DNA from 2 places in the Rathayibacter sp. AC451 genome. Region 2 is predicted to be linked to the other one. Evidence: predicted binding sites of a transcription regulator. Region 2 holds the regulator's gene; the other holds the start of a gene.

Region 1 (11,332 bases), 300 kb from region 2:
CGACCGACGCCTCCGCTCTCGCCGACCTGCAGGAGTCGCACCCGCACCCGTTCCTCGGCCTCCTGCTCGAGCACCGGGACGCGACCAAGCTCAAGCAGATCATCGAGACCCTCGAGAAGTCGGTGACGCCCGACCGGCGGATCCACACCAGCTACGACCAGACAGGGACGGCCACCGGCCGCATCTCCTCGAACGATCCCAACCTGCAGAACATCCCGGTGCGCAGCGAGGTCGGGCGCCGGATCCGCACCGCGTTCGTGCACAGCGACGACGCGAGCACCCTGCTCACCGCGGACTACTCGCAGATCGAGATGCGGATCATGGCGCACCTCTCGGGCGACGCCGGGCTCATCGAGGCGTTCCACAGCGGCGAGGACCTGCACCGCTTCGTCGGGTCGCGGATCTTCGGCGTCGAGCCCGGCGACGTCACCTCGGCGATGCGCAACAAGGTCAAGGCGATGTCCTACGGTCTGGCCTACGGACTCAGCGCCTTCGGCCTGTCGAAGCAGCTCCGGATCTCGAGCGCCGAGGCCAAGCAGCTGATGACCGACTACTTCGTCCGCTTCGGCGCGGTGCGCGACTACCTGCGCAGCGTCGTCGAGCAGGCGCGCGAGACGGGCTACACCGAGACGATCTTCGGCCGCCGCCGGCCGTTCCCGGACCTGCAGAGCGCCAACCGCGTGCTGCGCGACAACGCCGAGCGCGCGGCCCTGAACTCGCCGATCCAGGGCTCCGCCGCCGACATCATGAAGATCGCGATGATCGGCGTGCAGTCCGATCTCGACGAGCAGGGCCTGGGCTCGCGGATGCTCCTCCAGGTGCACGACGAGCTGATCTTCGATGTCACCCCCGGCGAGGAGGAGGCCCTCGAGGCGGTCGTGAGGAACCGGATGGCGCACGCCGCGGATCTGTCGGTCCCGCTCGAGGTCCAGGTCGGGCACGGGGCGAACTGGGACGCCGCCGCGCACTGACGGCTCGCGACGGGCGCCCACGCGTCCTGGCTAGGCTCGGAGCATGACTGCGAATCCCCGTGAGCCCTCCGCCGTCGACCAGGTCGCCGAGCGCTGGGTCGACACCCTCGTCGAGCTCGACCCCGCGGTGGGGACCTGGCTCGGACGGCCGGGGGGAGGCCTCGCCGATCTGTCGCCGGACGGACTCGAGCGCTCCCGTGCCGCGACGGCGGCCGCGCTGGCGGAGCTGGAGGCCGCAGCCCCCGTCGACGCCGTCGACCGCGTCACCGTCGCCGATCTCGGTGCGGAGCTCCGGCTGGCGCTCGAGGCGCACGAGGCGGGTCTGCCGCTGCGCGATCTCAACGTCATCGCCTCACCGGCGCAGGAGCTGCGCGATGTCTTCGATCTCATGCCCACCGCCGAGGTGAGCGACTGGGAGGACGTCGCCGAGCGCCTCCACGCCCTGCCCTCCGCGCTCACCGGGTACGCCGAGACCCTGCGCGAAGGCATCCGCAGGGGAGTGGTCCCCGCACGTCGCCAGGTCGGCCTCGTCGCCGAGCAGGCCGCGAAGGTCGCGGCGCCCCGCGGCTTCTTCGCCGAGCTCGCCGCCGACGCGGCGCCGGCCGAGGGATCCCTGCCCGCCTCGCTCGCCGGTCGGCTCGAGGAGGGCGCGAGGCGCGCCGCCGCCGCCTACGGCGAGCTCGAGCGATTCCTCCGCAGCGAGCTCGATCCCGCCGCGAGCGAGCAGGACGCCGTCGGCCGCGAGCACTACGCACTCCAGTCCCGCCGCTTCCTCGGAGCGGTCGTCGACCTCGACGAGACCTACGAGTGGGGGATCGAGGAGCTCGCCCGCATGACGGCCGAGCAGGAGGCGATCGCCCGGGAGATCCTGCCCGGCGCCTCGGTCGCCGAGGCCATCGCCCACCTCGACGCCGACCCGTCCCGCACGCTGCACGGCGTCGACGCCCTGCAGCGCTGGATGCAGGAGACGAGCGACCGCGCCGTCCGCGAGCTCGCGGAGACGGCGTTCGACATCCCCGAGGAGCTTCTGCGGCTCGAGTGCCTCATCGCGCCGACGCACGAGGGCGGGATCTACTACACCGGCCCGAGCGACGACTTCGCGCGTCCGGGACGGATGTGGTGGTCGGTGCCCGAGGGCGTCACCGAGTTCGCCACCTGGCGGGAGCTGACGACCGTCTACCACGAGGGCGTCCCCGGTCACCACCTGCAGGTGGGTCAGGCCGTGTACAACCGGGCGAGCCTGAACACCTGGCGGCGGCAGCTCGCCGGCAGCTCGGGTCACGCCGAGGGCTGGGCGCTCTACGCCGAGCGGCTCATGGAGGGCTTCGGCTACCTCGACGACCCGGCCGACCGCCTCGGCATGCTCGACGGCCAGCGGATGCGCGCCGCGCGCGTGGTCCTGGACATCGGCGTGCACCTGGGCAAGCGGATGCCGGGGACGGACGAGATCTGGACCGCGGAGTCGGCCCTCGCCTTCATGAGGCGGAACGTGAACATGGACGACGCGTTCATCCGCTTCGAGGTGAACCGCTACCTGGGCTGGCCGGGACAGGCGCCGTCCTACAAGGTCGGCCAGCGGATCTGGGAGCAGCTGCGCGACGACGCCGCGGCCCGCGAGGGGGACGCGTTCTCGCTCGCGGCGTTCCACCGCCGCGCCCTCGATCTCGGCGGGGTCGGCCTCGACACTCTGCGCGCGAGTCTCGCGTCCTGATCCTGTCCGGGAGTGCCGCTCCCGGATCGCTCCGAGCGGAACCGCGGGCGATTGCCACTGCGCTCCCGGGTTCGATAGGCTTGACCGTCACGTTTGTGGCGCCGCCGTGCCACGGCGTGCGAAGAGGCTCCGGGTCACGGCCCGGTCGCGTCGGAGCCGCCGCCGGACGACGGCACATCCCCTCATACACCGCGGTGGTCACCACTCGGTCGCGTCGAGAGCCGCGCCGGTGCCCGCCGCCCGATACCCATCCATCCTGGAGCATCCCTTTAATGACAACCGCAACGACCGAAAAGGCAGCCAAGCAGGTCGCGATCAACGACATCGGGTCTGCTGAAGACTTTCTTGCCGCGGTCGAAAAGACTCTGAAGTTCTTCAACGACGGAGACCTCATCGAAGGCACCGTCGTGAAGATCGACCGCGACGAGGTCCTCCTCGACGTCGGCTACAAGACCGAGGGCGTCATCCCCTCGCGCGAACTCTCCATCAAGCACGACGTCGACCCCTCCGAGGTCGTCAACGTGGGCGACAGCGTCGAAGCCCTCGTCCTGCAGAAGGAGGACAAGGAGGGTCGCCTGATCCTCTCGAAGAAGCGTGCGCAGTACGAGCGCGCATGGGGCGACGTCGAGAAGATCAAGGAGTCCGACGGTGTCGTCACCGGTTCGGTCATCGAGGTCGTCAAGGGCGGGCTCATCGTCGACATCGGCCTCCGCGGCTTCCTTCCGGCCTCGCTCATCGAGCTGCGCCGCGTCCGCGACCTCACGCCGTACCTCGGCCAGGAGATCGAGGCGAAGATCCTCGAGCTCGACAAGAACCGCAACAATGTGGTCCTGTCGCGCCGTGCGCTCCTCGAGCAGACGCAGTCCGAGAGCCGCACCACGTTCCTGAACAACCTGCACAAGGGTCAGGTCCGCAAGGGCGTCGTGTCCTCGATCGTCAACTTCGGTGCGTTCGTCGACCTCGGCGGCGTCGACGGTCTCGTCCACGTCTCCGAGCTCTCCTGGAAGCACATCGAGCACGCCTCCGAGGTCGTCGAGGTGGGCCAGGAGGTCACCGTCGAGATCCTCGAGGTCGACCTCGACCGCGAGCGCGTGTCGCTCTCGCTCAAGGCGACCCAGGAGGACCCGTGGCAGGTCTTCGCCCGCACCCACGCGATCGGCCAGGTCGCCCCGGGCAAGGTCACGAAGCTGGTCCCGTTCGGTGCGTTCGTCCGCGTCGCGGACGGCATCGAGGGCCTCGTCCACATCTCCGAGCTGTCGGGCAAGCACGTCGAGCTCGCCGAGCAGGTCGTGTCGGTCGGCGAAGAGGTGTTCGTCAAGGTCATCGACATCGACCTCGACCGCCGTCGCATCTCGCTCTCGCTCAAGCAGGCGAACGAGAACGTCGACCCCGAGGGCACCGAGTTCGACCCGGCGCTCTACGGCATGGCCACCGAGTACGACGACCAGGGGAACTACAAGTACCCCGAGGGCTTCGACCCGGAGACCAACGAGTGGCGCGAGGGCTTCGAGTCGCAGCGCGAGGCCTGGGAGCTCGAGTACGCAGCGGCGCAGGCCCGCTGGGAGGCCCACAAGGCTCAGGTCGCCAAGTCGCAGGAGGAGGCGGCCACCGTCTCCGAGGGCGTCTCGGTCGGCGGCGGCTTCACCAACGAGTCGACCACCGGCGGCACCCTCGCCGATGACGAGTCGCTCGCCGCACTGCGCGAGAAGCTGTCCTCGAACAACTGATCGAGTGCACTCCACGAACGGCCGGTCCCCTCGGGGGCCGGCCGTTCGGCGTTCCCGGGGGCGCTGGGTAGGGTGGCCGCGTGCATCTCGTAGCCCTGACCGGAGGCATCGCCTCGGGGAAGTCGACCGTCGCCCGCCGCCTCGCCGAGCACGGAGCCGTGGTGGTCGACGCCGATCGTCTCGCCCGCGAGGTCGTCGAACCGGGGGAGCCCGCTCTCGAGGCCATCGCCGAGCGGTTCGGGGCACCGATGATCCGTGAGGACGGCACGCTCGACCGCGCGGCCCTCGGAGCGGTGATCTTCTCGGACGCCGCTGCGCGCGCCGATCTGAACGCGATCACCCATCCCGCGGTGACGGAGCGGTCGCAGCGGCTCTTCGCCGAGGCGGGTGCGGCGGACCCGGCGGCGGTCGTCGTCTACGACGTCCCCCTGCTCGCCGAGGGCAGGGGCTCGGCCGAGTTCGACGAGGTCGTCGTCGTGCACGCGCCGCAGCAGACGCGCATCGAGAGGCTGATCGCCCTCAGAGGCCTCAGCGAGACGGAGGCGCGCTCCCGCGTCACCGCTCAGGCGAGCGACGAGGAGCGGCTCGCGTTGGCCGACCGCGTCCTCGACTCGAGCGGATCGCTGGAGCAGACGCTCGCCCGCGCCGACGAGCTGTGGGCGGAGCTGAGCCGGACGCAGTGAGCGTGTCGGCGGGGGAGGCGTTCGCCCGGAGCGCACGCCGCGTCGGGTGTCGGTGGTCGCGGCTACGCTTCGACTCATGGAGCCAACCCGTGCCGTGCACCCGTTCGAGGTCGTCAGCGAATACAAGCCGAGCGGTGACCAGCCCCGCGCCATCGCCGATCTGAGCGCGCGCATCACCGCCGGCGAGACCGACGTGGTCCTCCTCGGCGCCACCGGCACCGGCAAGTCCGCGACCACCGCCTGGCTCGTCGAGGCCGTGCAGCGGCCCACGCTCGTCCTGGCGCACAACAAGACCCTCGCCGCGCAGCTCGCGAACGAGTTCCGCGAGCTCTTCCCGAACAACGCCGTCGAGTACTTCGTGTCGTACTACGACTACTACCAGCCTGAGGCGTACGTCCCGCAGACCGACACCTTCATCGAGAAGGACAGCTCGGTCAACGCCGAGGTCGAGCGCCTGCGCCATTCGACGACGAACTCCCTGCTCAGCCGCCGCGACGTCATCGTCGTCTCCACGGTCTCGTGCATCTACGGCCTCGGTCAGCCCGAGCAGTACCTCGAGGCGATGGTGGCCCTGCAGGTCGGGCAGCGGGTCGACCGCGATCGACTCATCCGCAAGTTCGTGTCGATGCAGTACGCGCGCAACGACGTCGACTTCGCCCGGGGCACCTTCCGCGTCCGCGGCGACACGATCGAGATCATCCCCATGTACGAGGAGCTCGCGATCCGCATCGAGATGTTCGGCGACGAGATCGAGGCGCTCTACACGCTGCACCCGCTGACCGGCGACATCGTGCGCAAGCTCGACTCCGTCTCGGTGTTCCCCGGCTCGCACTACGTCGCCAGTCAGGATGTCATGCACCGGGCGATCGACACCATCCAGCAGGAGCTCGAGGTGCGCCTGTCCGACCTCGAGAAGCAGAACAAGCTCCTCGAGGCGCAGCGCCTGCGGATGCGCACCACCTTCGACCTCGAGATGATGCAGCAGATCGGCTTCTGCTCCGGCATCGAGAACTACTCCCGCCACATCGACGGCCGCCAGTCGGGCGAGGCCCCCCACTGCCTGCTCGACTACTTCCCGGACGACTTCCTCGTCGTCATCGACGAGTCGCACGTCACCGTGCCGCAGATCGGTGCGATGTACGAGGGCGACGCGTCCCGCAAGCGCACGCTCGTCGAGCACGGCTTCCGTCTTCCCTCCGCGATGGACAACCGCCCGCTGAAGTGGGAGGAGTTCAAGGACCGCGTAGGTCAGACCGTCTACCTCTCCGCGACCCCGGGCCGCTACGAGATGGGCATCGCCGACGGCATCGTCGAGCAGATCATCCGCCCCACCGGCCTCATCGATCCCGAGATCGTCGTCAAGCCGACCAAGGGCCAGATCGACGATCTCCTCGAGGAGATCAAGCGCCGCACCGAGCGCGACGAGCGGATCCTGGTCACGACCCTGACCAAGCGGATGGCCGAGGAGCTCACCGACTTCCTCACGGAGGCGGGCGTCCGCGTGCGCTACCTCCACTCCGACGTCGACACGCTCCGCCGAGTCGAGCTGCTGTCCGAGCTCCGCGCCGGCGTCTACGACGTCCTCGTCGGCATCAACCTGCTGCGCGAGGGACTCGACCTCCCCGAGGTCTCGCTGGTCGCGATCCTCGACGCCGACAAGGAGGGCTTCCTCCGCTCGTCCACCTCGCTCATCCAGACCATCGGCCGCGCCGCCCGCAACGTCTCCGGCGAGGTGCACATGTACGCCGACAAGGTGACTGACTCGATGCGGCTCGCGATCGACGAGACCGATCGACGGCGCGAGAAGCAGGTGGCGTACAACCTCGAGCACGGGATCGACCCGACCCCGCTGCGCAAGAAGATCGCCGACATCACCGAGGTCCTCGCCCGCGAGGGCGCCGACACGGCGAAGCTGCTCGCGGGCCGCGACGCGAAGAAGAAGAGCCCCACCCCCAACCTGCGCCGCCAGGGTCTCGCCGCCAACGGCGGCAACGACCTCGAGGCGATCATCGGCGACCTCAACGGTCAGATGCTGCAGGCGGCGGGCGAGCTGAAGTTCGAGCTCGCGGCGCGCCTGCGCGACGAGGTGTCGGAGCTCAAGCGCGAGCTGCGGCAGATGGAGAAGGCCGGTCACCTGACCTGATCCGCAAGCTCGGAGGGGGCGGATCAGCGCCCAGCGAACGCCAGCCGGCGATGTCGGTGGCTCCGCATACACTTTCGAGGTGTCGATCTCGAACGCTGTCAAAGACCCTGCTCCCGCTCCCTCCGAGCACTCCCACCACCCCCATCGGTTCGTCTCCCAGCTGGACGACTCCGTCTCGAAGCTGGTGGTCAGCGGCGCCCGGGTGCACAACCTGCAGGACGTCGACCTCGAGATCCCGCGCGATTCGATGGTGGTCTTCACGGGCCTGTCCGGGTCCGGCAAGTCCTCGCTCGCGTTCGACACGATCTTCGCGGAGGGGCAGCGCCGCTACGTCGAGTCGCTCTCCGCGTACGCGCGTCAGTTCCTGGGTCAGGTCGACCGACCGGACGTCGACTTCATCGAGGGCCTCAGCCCGGCGGTGTCGATCGACCAGAAGTCGACGAACCGCAACCCGCGCTCGACGGTCGGCACGATCACCGAGATCTTCGACTACATGCGCTTGCTCTGGGCGCGCATCGGAGTTCCGCACTGCCCCGTCTGCGGCGAGAAGATCTCGGCGCAGACCGTCCAGCAGATCGCCGATCAGCTCATGGAGCTCGACGAGGGCACGCGGTACCAGATCCTGAGTCCCGTCGTCTCGCAGAAGAAGGGCGAGTTCGTCGACCTCTTCAAGGAGCTCACCGCGGGCGGCTACTCGCGCGCCATGGTCGACGGCAAGCTGATCCAGCTCAGTGATCCGCCGACGCTCAAGAAGCAGTTCAAGCACGACATCTCGGTCGTGGTCGACCGCCTCGTCGCCGGCCCCGACATCCTCGGGCGCCTCACCGACTCGCTCGAGACCGCGCTGCGCCTCACCGACGGCATCGTGCAGATCAACTTCGTCGACGGCGAGGGCGACGGCGCGTGGACCACCTACTCCGAGAAGCTGTCCTGCCCCAACAACCACCCGATCTCTCTCACCGAGATCGAGCCGCGCACCTTCTCGTTCAACGCGCCCTTCGGCGCCTGCCCCGAGTGCTCCGGCCTCGGCACCCGCATGTCCGTCGACGACGAGCTCCTGCTCGGCGACCCCGACCTCAGCATCGCCGAGGGCGTCATCATCCCCTGGACCACGCAGGGCAAGGGCCTCTTCCAGTACTACGAGAAGCTGCTCGACGGCCTCTCGCGCGATCTCGGGTTCTCGCTGTCCACCCCGTGGAAGCGACTGAGCTCCGAGGTGCAGCAGGCCGTCCTGCACGGCGACAACTTCGAGGTCAAGGTCAAGTGGAAGAACCGCTACGGCCGTGAGATGAGCTACACGTCGGGCTTCGAGGGCGTGGTGCCCTACATCGAGCGGCAGTACGTGCAGGCCGAGACCGACGTCCAGCGCTCGCGCTGGGCCGAGTTCCTCCGCGAGGTCGCGTGCCCGGTCTGCAAGGGCACGCGCCTGAAGCCCGAGGTCCTCGCGGTCCTCGTGCACGGAGCGAGCATCGCCGATGTCGCCGACCTGAGCCTCGGCGACGCCCAGGAGTTCATGGGCCGGCTCGAGCTGACCGACCGCGAGGCGCACATCGCCGCACAGGTGCTCCGCGAGATCAAGGCCCGCCTCGACTTCCTGATCGAGGTCGGTCTCAACTACCTCAACCTCTCGCGGGCCGCGGGATCGCTCTCGGGCGGTGAGGCGCAGCGCATCCGCCTGGCCACGCAGATCGGGTCCGGCCTGACCGGCGTGCTCTACGTGCTCGACGAGCCGAGCATCGGCCTGCACCAGCGCGACAACCGCCGCCTCATCGACACCCTCATCAAGCTGCGCGACCTGGGCAACACGCTCATCGTCGTCGAGCACGACGAGGACACCATCCGCACCGCCGATTGGATCGTCGACATCGGACCGGGCGCGGGCGTCAACGGCGGCAAGGTCGTGCACTCGGGCTCCTACGCCGAGCTGCTCCAGAACACGCACTCCCTCACGGGCGACTACGTCTCCGGACGCAAGTCGATCGAGGTGCCGGAGAAGCGCCGGAAGATCGACCGCAAGCGCGTCATCAAGGTGGTCGGGGCGTCGGCGAACAATCTGCAGAAGGTCGACGTCGAGTTCCCCCTCGGCGCGTTCGTCGCGGTCACGGGAGTCTCGGGCTCCGGCAAGAGCACGCTCGTGAACGACATCCTCTACCGGGTGCTCGCCAACCAGCTCAACGGCGCCCGCAAGGTTCCGGGCAAGCACACCCGCGTCACCGGTCTCGAGAACCTCGACAAGGTGGTGCACGTCGACCAGAACCCGATCGGCCGCACCCCGCGCTCCAACCCGGCGACCTACACGGGCGTCTTCGACCGCATCCGCAACCTCTTCGCCGAGACGACCGAGGCGAAGGCCCGCGGATACCTGCCGGGCCGGTTCAGCTTCAACGTTAAGGGCGGCCGCTGCGAGGCGTGCTCGGGAGACGGCACGATCAAGATCGAGATGAACTTCCTGCCCGACGTCTACGTCTCCTGCGAGGTGTGCGGGGGAGCGCGGTACAACCGCGACACCCTCACGGTGCACTACAAGGGCAAGAGCATCGCCGAGGTCCTCGACATGCCGATCGCCGAGGCGGCCGAGTTCTTCGAGCCGATCACGGCGATCCACCGCTTCCTGAAGACCCTCGTCGACGTCGGCCTCGGCTACGTCCGGCTCGGGCAGAGCGCCACCACGCTCTCGGGCGGGGAGGCGCAGCGCGTCAAGCTCGCCACCGAGCTGCAGCGCCGCTCCAACGGGCGGAGCGTCTACGTGCTCGACGAGCCGACCACCGGTCTGCACTTCGAGGACGTCCGCAAGCTCCTGCTCGTGCTCAACGGCCTGGTCGACAAGGGCAACACGGTCATCACCATCGAGCACAACCTCGACGTCATCAAGTCGGCCGACTGGCTGATCGACATGGGACCCGAGGGCGGTGCCGGCGGCGGCCAGGTCGTCGCGATCGGCACCCCCGAGAAGGTCGCGAAGGTGCCCGAGAGCCACACCGGCTCGTTCCTCGCCGAGATCCTCGAGTGACCGGCGCGGACGGACAGACCGAGGCATGACGCAGACCGTCGACTACCGGCCCAAGGCCGGCGAGATCCCGACCCTCCCGGGCGTCTACCGCTTCAAGGACGCCCGGGGCCGGGTCCTCTACGTGGGCAAGGCCAAGAACCTCCGAGCCCGGCTGAGCAACTACTTCGCCCCCCTGCCGAGCCTGCACGAGCGCACCCGGCGGATGGTGCTCTCGGCGTCCGGGGTCGAGTGGACCGTCGTCGGCACCGACGTCGAGGCCCTGCAGCTCGAGTTCACCTGGATCAACGAGTTCGACCCGCCCTTCAACGTCAAGTTCCGGGACGACAAGTCGTACCCGTACATGGCGGTGACCCTGGGCGACGAGGCGCCGCGGGTGATGGTGACCCGCAACTCCAAGATCCGCGGGGCGCGCTACTTCGGCCCGTACCCCAAGATCTGGGCGATCCACGAGACCATCGATCTGATGATCAAGGCCTTCCCGATCAGGACCTGCAACGACTCGAACTACAAGCGCGCGATGCAGAGCGGCAAGCCCTGCTTCGCCTCGCAGATCGGGCGCTGCGGCGGACCCTGCTCGCACCGGGTCACGTTCGCCGAGCACCGCGCGATGGTCGACCGCTTCGTGGCGTTCATGGGCAGCCACGACCGCCGGATGATCGGCGAGCTCGAGAAGGAGATGCGCGAGGCGGCCGCCGACTTCCAGTACGAGCGTGCGGCGAAGCTCCGCGACCAGGCGTCTGCACTGGACGCCGTGCTCGCGAAGAGCGCGGTCGTCCTCAAGGACAACGTCGACGTCGACCTCTACGCGATCGTCCACGACGAGCTCGCCGCCTCGGTGCAGCAGTTCCGAGTCCGCGGAGGCCGCATCCGCGGCGAGCGCGGCTGGGTCGTCGACAAGGAGCTCGACATGACGACCGCGGAGCTCGTCGACACGGCGCTCCAGGCGGCGTACGAGACGGGCGACATCCCACCGCGGGAGGTCGTCGTGCCCGAGCTGCCCGAGGACTCGGAGGCGCTCGAGGAGTGGCTGAGCGGGCTGCGCGGCGCGAACGTGCGCCTGCGCGCAGCCCAGCGCGGAGACAAGGCC
Region 2 (11,332 bases):
GTCATGCCGTCCTTGGCGAGGCCGACCATCACGTCGAGCACCTCGTTGATCATCTCGGGGTCGAGCGCCGAGGTCGGCTCGTCGAAGAGCATGACCTTGGGCTTCATCGCCAGCGCTCGGGCGATGGCGACGCGCTGCTGCTGCCCGCCCGAGAGCTGAGCCGGGGTCTTTCCCGCCTGATGGCCGACGCCGACCCGGTCGAGCAGCGCCTGCGCCTCCGCCTCCGCGGCCTTGCGCGAGAGCTTGCGGACCTTGATCGGTCCGAGCGTCACGTTCTCGAGGATCGTCTTGTGCGCGAAGAGGTTGAAGGACTGGAACACCATGCCGACGTCGGCACGGAGCGCCGCGAGGCCCTTGCCCTCCTCCGGCAGCTTCTGGCCGTCGATCGAGATCGTCCCGCCCGAGATCGTCTCGAGCCTGTTGATCGTGCGGCAGAGGGTCGACTTGCCGGAACCGGACGGGCCGAGGACCACGACGACCTCACCGCGGTGCACGGAGAGGTCGATGTCCTTCAGGGCCTGGAACTCCCCGTAGTGCTTCTGCACGCCGTCCAGGACGACGAGGGGTGCTCCGACGGGGAGCGGACGAGCGATCGTCCTGCACAGCTGCTTCCATTCGGCCAGAGAATCACACGGGAATGGGTGGGTCAAATCATGAGCGTTTTCTTAATCAGAGGTTAATAAGCCCTCTGTGCGCGCGCTCCGACCCGGCAGGTGGACGCCCGCTCTCAGGAACGGAGCGCAAAGGCGCTCTCGTACAGGCAGACGGACGCGGCCGTCGCGAGGTTGAGCGACTCCGCCGCGCCGTAGATGGGCACCGCGACCACACCGTCGACGAGCTCGAGAGCGGCGTCCTCGAGACCGCGAGCCTCGTTGCCGAACACCCAGACGGTCGGCTGGGCGAGATCGCCGCGGGCCCGGACCTCGAGCAGGTCCTCCCCCTTCACGTCCGCCGCGACCGAGCGCAGACCGACGGCCCGCAGGCGCTGCAGCACGTCCGCGAGCTCGGCGTCGACGGCGACCGGGAGGTGGAAGAGGGACCCGGTCGTCGAGCGGACGACCTTGGGGTTGTACAGGTCGACGGAGCGGCCGGTCAGGACGACGGCGTCGGCACCCGCGGCGTCGGCGGCCCGGACGATGGTGCCGAGGTTGCCGGGGTCGCGCACCTCCTCGAGGACCGCGACCAGTCGAGGCTCGGAGGCGACGACGTCCTTCAGCGACACGGGGAACTGGCGGCAGACGGAGACGAAGCCCTGCGGCGTGACCGTGTCGGCCATGGCGTCGAGCACGTCCTCGGTCACGTACTCGATCTCGACGTCCGCCTCCTCGGCGGCCGCGACGATCTCGGGGTGCCGCTCCAGAGCGGTCGGAGTCGCGAACGACTCGACGAGCAGCTCGGGGCGGTAGCGCAGCGCCTCCGCGATGGCCTGCGGACCCTCGAGGAGGAAGAGCCCCGTCTCCTGCCGCGCGGGGCGCCGGGTGAGCTTCGCCACGGAGCGGACGCGGGGGGAACGGGGGTTGTCGAGCATGCGGCGAGCCTATCGGCGGCGCCGACGGCAGCCCCGGCGACACGTCGCCGTCCCCGAAGCCGCGGCCGGGAACGACGGAGGGGGCCCCGACCAGTGGTCGGGACCCCCTCCGGGAGCGTCCGTGCGGACTACGCGGCGGCCTTGGGCGCCGACGTGTCGGCGGGCAGCGCGTTCTTCGCGGTCGCCACGAGGGCGGCGAAGGTCGCGGGCTCGGTGATCGCGAGGTCCGCGAGGATGCGGCGGTCGACCTGGACGCCGGCCAGGGCGAGGCCCTGGATGAAGCGGTTGTAGGTCAGGCCGTTCGCACGCGAGGCGGCGTTGATGCGCTGGATCCAGAGGCGGCGGAACTCGCCCTTCTTCGCGCGGCGGTCGCGGTACGAGTAGACGAGGGAGTGGGTGACCTGCTCCTTGGCCTTGCGGTACAGGCGCGAACGCTGGCCGCGGTAGCCCGACGCGCGCTCGAGGATGACGCGACGCTTCTTGTGGGCGTTGACCGCCCTCTTGACTCTTGCCATTTCTTTTTCTTCCTATCGATCCGTGTCGGTGGAGTAGCGGACCACGCGGCGCAGCGGGCTGCGACGGCAGTGGGTTACCGGCGCAGCTGCCTGCGACGGCATGGGCTACAGACCGAGAAGCTTCTTGGCGACCTTGGCATCCTGCGGGGCGAGGACCTGGTCCTGGTTCAGGCGGCGGGTGCGGACGCTGGACTTGGACTCCAGGTTGTGGCGCATACCGGCCTGCTGCTTCATGACCTTGCCGGAGCCGGTCACCTTGAAGCGCTTCTTGGCACCCGAGTGGGTCTTCATCTTGGGCATGTTCTCTCCTTGTCACGTCGCACCCGCGTCAGCGGGGCGAAACCGGTGCCCCGCGAGCAGGGCGTCCACCGGCCCCGAGACCGGGGCGGCGAAGTATCAGACGGATTCGGCCTCGGCCGATTCCTCAGGGGTGTTGGCCTCGCGGCGAGCCGCGCGAGACCGCATTAGCCTCGGCCTTGGCCTCGGACTTGTTCTTCAGGGGGCCGATGACCATCACCATGTTGCGACCGTCGATGGTCGGGGTGGACTCGACCTGGCCGAACTCGGACACGTCCTCCGCGAAGCGCTGCAGGAGTCGGACGCCCATCTCGGGGCGGGACTGCTCGCGACCGCGGAACAGGATCATGGCCTTGACCTTGTCGCCGGCCTTGAGGAAGCCCTCGGCGCGCTTGCGCTTGGTCTCGTAGTCGTGCTTGTCGATCTTCAGGCGGAAACGGACCTCCTTGAGGATCGTGTTCGCCTGGTTGCGACGGGCTTCCTTGAGCTTCTGGGCCTGCTCGTACTTGAACTTCCCGTAGTCCATGATCTTGGCGACGGGAGGCTTGGAGTTGGGAGCAACCTCGACCAGATCCAGGTCTGCGTCCTGCGCGAGTCGCAGGGCGACCTCGATTTTCACGACGCCGACCTGTTCTCCGGCGGGACCCACGAGGCGGACCTCGGGGACGCGGATTCGGTCGTTGGTACGGGGATCGCTGATTGCGTTTCTCCTCTGATCTCGGTGAGTAGCTGCTCTGCTGCCGGATTCTGATCCGGCGCATCCCGAGAGGAGGAGATTCCTGACGTGCTCGTGCACGTGCTCGCACCCTGCGACCCGGCCTCCGAGGTTTCGCTCGGGTGCCGCAGTCCTGCCCTCGTCACCGAGGGCGGAGTGCTTCAGAACCCGGTAACCTAGTGAAGCGGTCAAGCGCGGGTGGGAGAATCTCCACTTTCGAACCGAGGACATGCCTCGGAGCCCGCATCACCTTAGCAGAATCCCGGCCCGGGCGACAGAGCGGATGCGCTCGCCTCCCGGAGCCCCTCCGCGAGGCCCCGGCACGGGCCCGATCCACCGAACGAAGGACCCATGGCCCAGTACGACGACGACTACGTCCGCCGCTTCGGCGATGCCGACGACTCCTCCGACGTGGAGGCCGCCCGCGACATCGCGGAGGTCCCCGCGGTGGAGATCATCACCACCGCCGCCGTGCACCTGATGAGCGCCGCCGCGGTCAAGTGCGGCCTCGCCGACGAGCCGGGCGCCCAGGTCGACCTCGACGAGGCGCGCAAGCTGATCAACGCGCTGGCCGGGCTCGTGACCGCAGGAGCTCCCGACATCAGCGACATGCACGCCCGGAGCCTGCGCGACGGGCTGCGCACGCTCCAGCTCGCGTTCCGCGAGGCGTCCCCCCTCCCCGATCCGATCGGCAAGGGCCCGGGCGAGAAGTGGACGGGCCCGGTCAACTGAGTCAGCGGGCGGGAGTCGGCTGCACCGAGAGCGAGTCGACCCGCGAGGCGATGACCTCGTCGGCCGACCACCTCTCCCCCAGCCGCGCCACGAGTGCGCCGAGCGCCTCGCGGTCGAGGCCGGGGACGAGAGCCAGCACCACGACGATCTCAGAGCCCTGGAGCCGCTGACGCGGGTCGCCGGGCCGGACGTCGACCGAGACGACGCTCGCCTCGTCCCGGGCCGCCGCCCGGAGAGCGGCGAGCACCTCCGGATCCTCGGCGCTCGGACGCCACGGCGCGCCCTCGGCGATCGCCCAGACGGCGGGACGGCGGACGGCGAACTCGTGGTCCGAGGCGGCGTCGAGCACCAGGACCTCCGTCGACTCCGCCACCGCGGCCAGCGCCGCTCGACGGCCGTCGACGGGAACCGGGCGCGCAGAGGCGTCCCAGCGCCGCATCGTGTCGACACTGCTGAAGACAGGGAGGACGCTGCGGCCGTCCGGCCCCGCGACGGTGACGATCGACAACTCCTGCGTCTTGTCGGTGCGCAGGCCGCCGACCTCGTCGCCCTCCTCTCCGAGGTGCGCGACGAGGGGGATCAGCAGCCGGGACTCGCGCAGGGCGTCGACCACGGCCTCCGGACCGCGCGAGCCGGCGCCGAAGTCGGCGAGAGCGCGCGCCAGGGGCTCCGGCGCACGGCCGTCGTCCTCGTTCCCCGTGCTCGGCGCGAAGTGCCGGCCGGCCCAGGGGGTCCCGGCGGAGTCCGTCAGATGCGAGGGGAGCGGGCGTCCGTCACTCGGACGCGACATCCAGCGCCTCCGCGAGCGTGAACGCTCCGGCGTAGAGGGCCTTGCCGACGATCGCTCCCTCGAGGCCCTGCGGGACGAGATCGCGCAGGGCGGCGATGTCGTCGAGGTTCGAGATGCCGCCGGAGGCGATGACCGGACGGCGGGTCCGGGCCATGACCTGCTCGAGCAGCTCGAGGTTCGGCCCCTTCAGCGTCCCGTCCTTGGTCACATCGGTGACGACGTAGCGGGTGCAGCCGGCCTCCTCGAGGCGGTCGAGGACCTGCCAGAGGTCGCCGCCCTCCTTCGTCCAGCCTCGGGCGGCGAGCGTGGTGCCGCGCACATCGAGCCCGACGGCGATCTGGTCGCCGTACTGCGCGATGACGCTCGCGGCCCACTCGGGGTTCTCGAGAGCGGCGGTGCCGAGGTTGATGCGCTTCGCTCCGGCGCTGAGCGCCGACTCGGGACTGCGGTCGTCGCGGATGCCGCCCGAGAGCTCGACGTTGACGCCCTTCACCTGGCGGATCACCTTCTTCATGATCCCGTGGTTGTCGCCCCGGCCGAAGGCGGCGTCGAGGTCGACGAGGTGGATCCACTCCGCGCCCTGGTCGGCCCAGTCGCCGGCCGCGTCGATCGGGTCACCGTAGTTGGTCTCGGTCCCCGCCTCGCCCTGCGTCAGGCGGACGGCCTTGCCGCCGGCCACGTCGATCGCGGGGAGAAGGACAAGGCCCGGGGCCTTGGTGAACTCGCTCATCGTCATCCTCAGTCTCGGGAGCCCTGGTGCAGAGGCGGCGCTCACCGGGAGCGGCGCCGACCACCGGCCGATCCTAGTTCGTGCGGAGCCCGCCCAGCCAATTGGAGAGGAGCCGCAGGCCCGCCGCGCCCGACTTCTCGGGGTGGAACTGGGTCGCCGAGAGAGGACCGTTCTCGACCGCCGCGATGAAGGGCCCGCCGTGATCGGACCAGGTGACCGCGGGAGCCGGGAATTGAGGGATGACGTCGAGCGACCACTCCCGGGCCCCGTACGAGTGCACGAAGTAGAAGCGCTCGTCGGCGATGCCGTCGAAGAGGACCGAGCCCGCGGGCGCCTGAACGGTGTTCCAGCCCATGTGCGGGACCACCTCGGCGGGGAGGAGGTCGACCGTGCCGGGCCACTCGCCCAGTCCCTCGCTCTCGACGCCGCGCTCGACGCCGCGCTCGAAGAGCACCTGCATGCCGACGCAGATCCCCAGGACCGGGCGGCCCCCCGAGAGCCGCTTGTCGATGATCTCGCCGCCCCGCGCCTTCGTGAGAGCGTCCATGACCGCGCTGAAGGCGCCGACTCCGGGGACGAGCAGCCCGTCGGCCTCCAGCGCCTTCTTGCGGTCGGAGGTGAGCTCGACATCGGCCCCGGCGAGCTCGAGCGCCTTGACGGCGGAGTGGACGTTGCCGGATCCGTAGTCGTAGACGACGACGGACGGGCGGGCGCTCACAGCGCGCCCTTCGTGGAGGGGACCCCCGCGACGAGCGGGTCGAACGCCTTGGCCTGGCGGAAGGCGCGGGCGAACGCCTTGAACTCCGCTTCGGCGATGTGGTGCGGATCGCGACCGCCGAGCACGGTCACGTGCACGGTGAGGCCCGCGTTGAAGGCGATGGCCTCGAAGACGTGGCGGACCATCGAGCCGGTGAAGTGCCCGCCGATGAGGTGCAGGGCGAAGCCCTCCGGCTCCCCCGTGTGCACGAGGTAGGGGCGGCCGGAGATGTCCACGACCGCCTGGACGAGGGCTTCGTCGAGCGGGACCAGGGCGTCGCCGAACCGGGAGATGCCGCTCTTGTCGCCCAGCGCCTGCCGGATCGCGGTGCCGAGCACGATGCCGATGTCCTCGGCCGTGTGGTGGATGTCGATCTCGACGTCGCCCGTCGCGCGGACCCGGAGGTCGGTCAGCGAGTGCTTCGCGAAGGCGGTGAGCAGGTGGTCGAAGAAGGGCACGCCGGTCTCGAGGTCCGCGGCACCGGTGCCGTCGAGGTCGATCGAGAGCTCGATGCTCGACTCGCTGGTGGCACGGCTGAGGGAGGCGGTGCGCCCGGGTGCGGCGCTCGGGGAGGTCATGGGACCAGTCTATTCGCCGCCCCCGCACCCCTCGGCGGGTGCGCGCTACTCGTGCGCGAGCGCCGTCGCCGGGTCGGCGTCGGGTGCCGGCAGCGAGCGCAGCGCCTCGAGGAACGCGGTCGTCTCCTGCTCGGTGCCCGCGCTCACCCGCAGGTGCCCGGCGATGCCGACGTCGCGGATCAGGACGCCTCGAGCCAGCAGCGCCTCGAAGGTCGCGGCGGGGTCGGCGACCCCGCCGAACAGGACGAAGTTGCTGCCCGTCGCGTGGGGGGTGTAGCCGAGCTCGCGGAGGCCGACGACCATGCGGTCGCGCTGCTCGATGATGTCGCCGACCATCGCGAGCATCTCGTCGGCGTGGGCGAGGGCCGCGGTGGCGGCCGCCTGCGTGAGGGCGGAGAGGTGGTACGGCAGGCGGACGAGCCGGAGGGCGTCGACGACCGCGGGGTCGGCGGCCAGGTAGCCGAGGCGCACGCCGGCGAAGGCGAAGGCCTTGCTCATCGTGCGCGAGACGAGCAGTCGGGGGCGGCCGGGGAGCAGGCTCAGGGCGGTGTCGGCGTCCCGGCCGCCGAACTCGGCGTACGCCTCGTCGACGACGACGATCCCGGAGGTCGCGTTGTACACGGCCTCGATGGTCGCGAGCGGCAGGGGTGTGCCCGTCGGGTTGTTCGGCGCGCAGAGGAAGACGATGTCCGGCTGCGCACGGCGGACCTGCTCCGCCGCGTGGTCGGCTCCGACCTCGAAGTCGGCCTGCCGGGGCGCGGGGATCCACTCGGTGCCGCTGCCGGAGGCGAGGATCGAATACATCGAGTAGGTCGGGGCGAAGCCGAGGAGCGAGCGACCCGGTCCGCCGAAGGCCTGCAGGATGTGCTGCAGCACCTCGTTCGATCCGTTCGCCGCCCAGATGTTGTCGGCGGTCAGTCCGTGACCGAGGTAACCGGCGAGCGAGTCCCGCAGCTCGCGGAACTCGCGGTCGGGGTACCGGTTCACGGTCCGCAGAGCGACCGACACCCGCTCGACGATGTCGGCGATGACGTCGTCGGGGACGGGGTGCGTGTTCTCGTTGACGTTGAGGGCGACGGGGACGACCTTCTGCGGAGCGCCGTAGGGCAGCTTGCCGCGGAGGTCGTCACGGAGAGGGAGGTCGTCGAGAGTCGTCACCAGGGAATGGTAGCGGCGCCCGTCGAGGAGGCAGGGCCCGCCGCAGAGTCGAGCCGAGCCGGCGCTCCGCTCAGCGGACCAGCTCGTAGGCGCCTGGGACGGCGAGGCGCTGCCCGGGCTCGAGGCCGGCGCTCGAGAGCTGGTTGAGGGAGACGATGTCGGAGACGACATCGCGCGGGTCGCTGTCGGGTGCGATCTCCTCGGCGAGGGACCAGAGCGACTCCCCCGCGCGCACCGTCACGTACTGGAACTCGACCTCGGAGGTCTCGGCCGAGGCGACCGCTCCTCCACCGTTGAGCCCGAACGCGAAGGCGCCGGCGATGAGCGGGAGCGCTCCGAGGACCGAGAGGGCGGCTCGGCCGCGGCGGGTGATCCGGAGTCGAGTGCGCACGACGGCAGGACGCTGCGCGTCGGCACCGTCGAGGGCGGCGGTGCTGTGCTGGTGGGTGTGCTGATCGATCATGGGGATCGCTCCTTTCAGCAGGGATTCGGGGCGGACCTCGGCCGGGAGGCCGCCCCCGAACCTCTGTTCCGAATATATCTTCGAAGAAAGCGGGAGGCAAGAGCCTGACGCGTCGTATCCGTTGCCGAGAACGCGCGACACACTCGAACGAATGTTTCGAACGGGAACCCTGGCCGGATACAGTTTCGAGAGCCCGCTGGTAGTACAGCAGCGACCACCGACATCGGCGATCGACCGCAACCCGGGCGGGCGCGCACGCGGGGTGCGCGCCGAGAGAGGATCACGTGAGCGACGCGCAGACCGCCAAGGCCAAGCAGGGCACCGGACGCCGCCGGAAGAACCTGAGCGCGAAGCAGCTCGCGATCCTCGACGCGATCCAGCGCTCGGTGTCGAGCCGGGGCTACCCGCCGAGCATGCGCGAGATCGGCGACGCGGTCGGCCTCGCCTCGCTCTCGAGCGTCACGCACCAGCTGAACCAGCTCGAGCTCAGCGGCTACCTCCGCCGCGATCCGAACCGCCCGCGCGCTCTCGAGATCCTCATCGACGTGCCGAGCTCGACCGAGGACGACGGGTCGTTCGAGTCGAGCGTGACGGTCGGCGACGCCGCGATGGTGCCGCTGGTCGGGCGGATCGCCGCCGGAGTCCCCATCACGGCGGACCAGCAGATCGACGAGGTGTTCCCCCTCCCGCGCCAGCTGGTGGGCAAGGGCGAGCTCTTCATGCTCAAGGTCGTGGGCGAGTCGATGATCGACGCCGCGATCTGCGACGGCGACTGGGTCGTCGTGCGGTCGCAGCGCACGGCCGAGAACGGCGAGATCGTCGCGGCGATGCTCGACGGCGAGGCCACGGTGAAGGTCCTGCGCCAGCGAGACGGGCACACCTGGCTGCTCCCCCGCAACTCGAACTTCGAGCCGATCCTCGGCGACGAGGCCGAGGTGCTCGGCAAGATCGTCGCGGTCCTGCGCTCCGTCTGAGCGCCGACGACGAAGGGGGCGGACGGCTGCGCGCCGTCCGCCCCCTTCGTCGTGAGAGCTCTTCTAGACGACAGCCTCCGTCAGCGCGAGGCGCGCCTCGGCCGCCGCCGCGACCAGGGAGCGCAGCGACTCGACCGTCTCGTCGTACCCGCGCGTCTTGAGGCCGCAGTCCGGGTTGATCCAGACCTGCCGCGCGGGGATGGAGCCGAGCGCGGTTCCGACGAGGTCCGAGACCTCCTCGACGCCCGGCACCCGCGGGGAGTGGATGTCGTAGACGCCCGGGCCGATGCCCCGGGCGAAGCCCGAGCGCTCGATGTCGACGACGACCTCCATCCGGGAGCGCGCAGCCTCGATGCTCGTCACATCGGCGTCGAGCCGGTCGATCGCGTCGATGACCACGCCGAACTCGGAGTAGCAGAGGTGCGTGTGGATCTGCGTCGCGGCGCGGGCTCCGGCCGTCGCGAGCCGGAAGGACCCGACGGACCACTCGAGGTAGTCCGGCTGATCCGCCTTCTCGAGCGGCAGGAGCTCGCGGAGGGCGGGCTCGTCGACCTGGACGATGCGGATGCCCGCGGCCTCGAGGTCGGCGATCTCGTCGCGGAGGCTCAGCGCCACCTGCACGGCCGTGTCCGCCAGCGGCTGGTCGTCGCGGACGAAGGACCAGGCCAGGATCGTCACCGGCCCGGTGAGCATGCCCTTGACCGGCCGCTCGGTGAGCGACTGGGTGAAGCTCGACCACTCGACGGTGATCGGCGCGGGCCGCGAGACGTCGCCCCAGAGCAGCGACGGACGCGTGCAGCGGCTCCCGTAGGACTGGACCCAGCCGTTGCGCGTGACGGCGAACCCGTCGAGGTTCTCGGCGAAGTACTGGACCATGTCGTTGCGCTCGGGCTCCCCGTGCACCAGCACGTCGAGGCCGATCTCCTCCTGGAGCGCCACCACCTGCCGTATCTCGTCGCGCATGCGCTCGATGTACTGCTCGTGCGAGAGCTCGCCGCGCGTCAGAGCGGCCCGCGCGGTGCGGATCCCCCGCGTCTGGGGGAAGGAGCCGATCGTCGTGGTGGGGAGCACCGGGAGGCCGAGCGACTGCTCCTGCGCCGCCTCGCGCTCCTCGTAGGGGACTCGGCGGTGATCGTCGACGGTGAGTCGTGCCGCACGCTGCCGCACGGCGCCGTCGCGCACTCCGGGAGCGGAGCGACGGTCCTCGAGCGCGGCGGTGGCCTCGCGCAGCGGCCGCTCGACGGCCGCCGCGCCGGCGAGGAGCCCCTCGGCGAGGACGGCGATCTGCTCGACCTTCTGATCGGCGAACGCGAGCCAGGACGCCAGGCGCGGGTCCAGATCCGGCTCGTCCGTCACGTCGTGCGGGACGTGAAAGAGGGACGTGGAGCTGGACACGGCGAGGCCGCCCGCGAGCGGTCGCAGGCCCTCGGCCGTCTCGAGGGCCGCCGCGAGGTCGCCCCGCCACACGTTGTGCCCGTCGACGACGCCGGCGACCAGCACCGTGCTCTCGAGCCCCGGGGTGGGCGCGGGCGCCGATCCCTTGACGAGATCGACTCCGACGGCCTCCACGGCCGACGCGGCGAGCACCGGCAGGGCGTCGCGGAGATCGCCGTAGGGAGCCGCGACGAACAGCGCCGGACGGTCGACCGCACCGCCGAGCACGCGGTACGCCTCGCGGACGGCATCGAGCACCTCCGTTCGCGGCGCATCGACCGACTCCGAGACCAGCGCGGGCTCGTCGAGCTGCACCCAGTCGGCGCCCGCCGCGCGCAGCCGGGCCAGGAGCTCGACGTAGACCGGGAGGAGATCGGCGAGACGGGAGAGGGGGGAGAACCCCGCCGGGGCCCGGTCCGTCGACTTCGCGAGCAGGAGGTAGGTCACCGGTCCCACGAGCACGGGACGGGTGACGAAGCCGGCGTCCCGAGCCTCCTCCACCTCGCGCACCCGGCGGTCGTCCGACGCCGAGAACGACGTCTCGGGCCCGATCTCCGGCACGAGGTAGTGGTAATTGGAGTCGAACCACTTGGTCATCTCGAGCGGAGCGCGCTCACCGTCGCCGCGGGCCAGCGTGAAGTAGCCGGCGAGGTCCAGCGAG

The links. The regulator LexA, encoded in region 2, represses DNA repair genes until DNA is damaged. The targets are predictions, from matches to a motif close to TCGAACANNTGTTCGA.
Region 1: uvrA (excinuclease ABC subunit UvrA) is a predicted target of LexA. The motif match lies at 7,298-7,313, and genes of this name have one in related genera.

The regions. Positions count from the first base shown of each region.
Region 1 is NZ_CEEDBD010000001.1:906,205-917,536, reverse strand. It holds gene polA (DNA polymerase I) at 1-971, shown strand, start outside; gene AC0CID_RS04325 (DUF885 domain-containing protein) at 1,015-2,682, shown strand; gene rpsA (30S ribosomal protein S1) at 2,955-4,409, shown strand; gene coaE (dephospho-CoA kinase) at 4,490-5,092, shown strand; gene uvrB (excinuclease ABC subunit UvrB) at 5,169-7,235, shown strand; gene uvrA (excinuclease ABC subunit UvrA) at 7,396-10,245, shown strand; gene uvrC (excinuclease ABC subunit UvrC) at 10,271-11,332, shown strand, end outside.
Region 2 is NZ_CEEDBD010000001.1:1,210,062-1,221,393, forward strand. It holds gene AC0CID_RS05715 (amino acid ABC transporter ATP-binding protein) at 1-554, opposite strand, end outside; gene AC0CID_RS05720 (TrmH family RNA methyltransferase) at 728-1,528, opposite strand; gene rplT (50S ribosomal protein L20) at 1,657-2,043, opposite strand; gene rpmI (50S ribosomal protein L35) at 2,149-2,343, opposite strand; partial or broken gene infC (translation initiation factor IF-3) at 2,440-3,040, opposite strand; gene AC0CID_RS05740 (DUF1844 domain-containing protein) at 3,407-3,787, shown strand; gene AC0CID_RS05745 (SseB family protein) at 3,789-4,577, opposite strand; gene priA (bifunctional 1-(5-phosphoribosyl)-5-((5-phosphoribosylamino)methylideneamino)imidazole-4-carboxamide isomerase/phosphoribosylanthranilate isomerase PriA) at 4,561-5,307, opposite strand; gene hisH (imidazole glycerol phosphate synthase subunit HisH) at 5,381-6,025, opposite strand; gene hisB (imidazoleglycerol-phosphate dehydratase HisB) at 6,022-6,642, opposite strand; gene AC0CID_RS05765 (histidinol-phosphate transaminase) at 6,688-7,800, opposite strand; gene AC0CID_RS05770 (LysM peptidoglycan-binding domain-containing protein) at 7,871-8,263, opposite strand; gene lexA (transcriptional repressor LexA) at 8,548-9,237, shown strand; gene metE (5-methyltetrahydropteroyltriglutamate--homocysteine S-methyltransferase) at 9,301-11,332, opposite strand, start outside.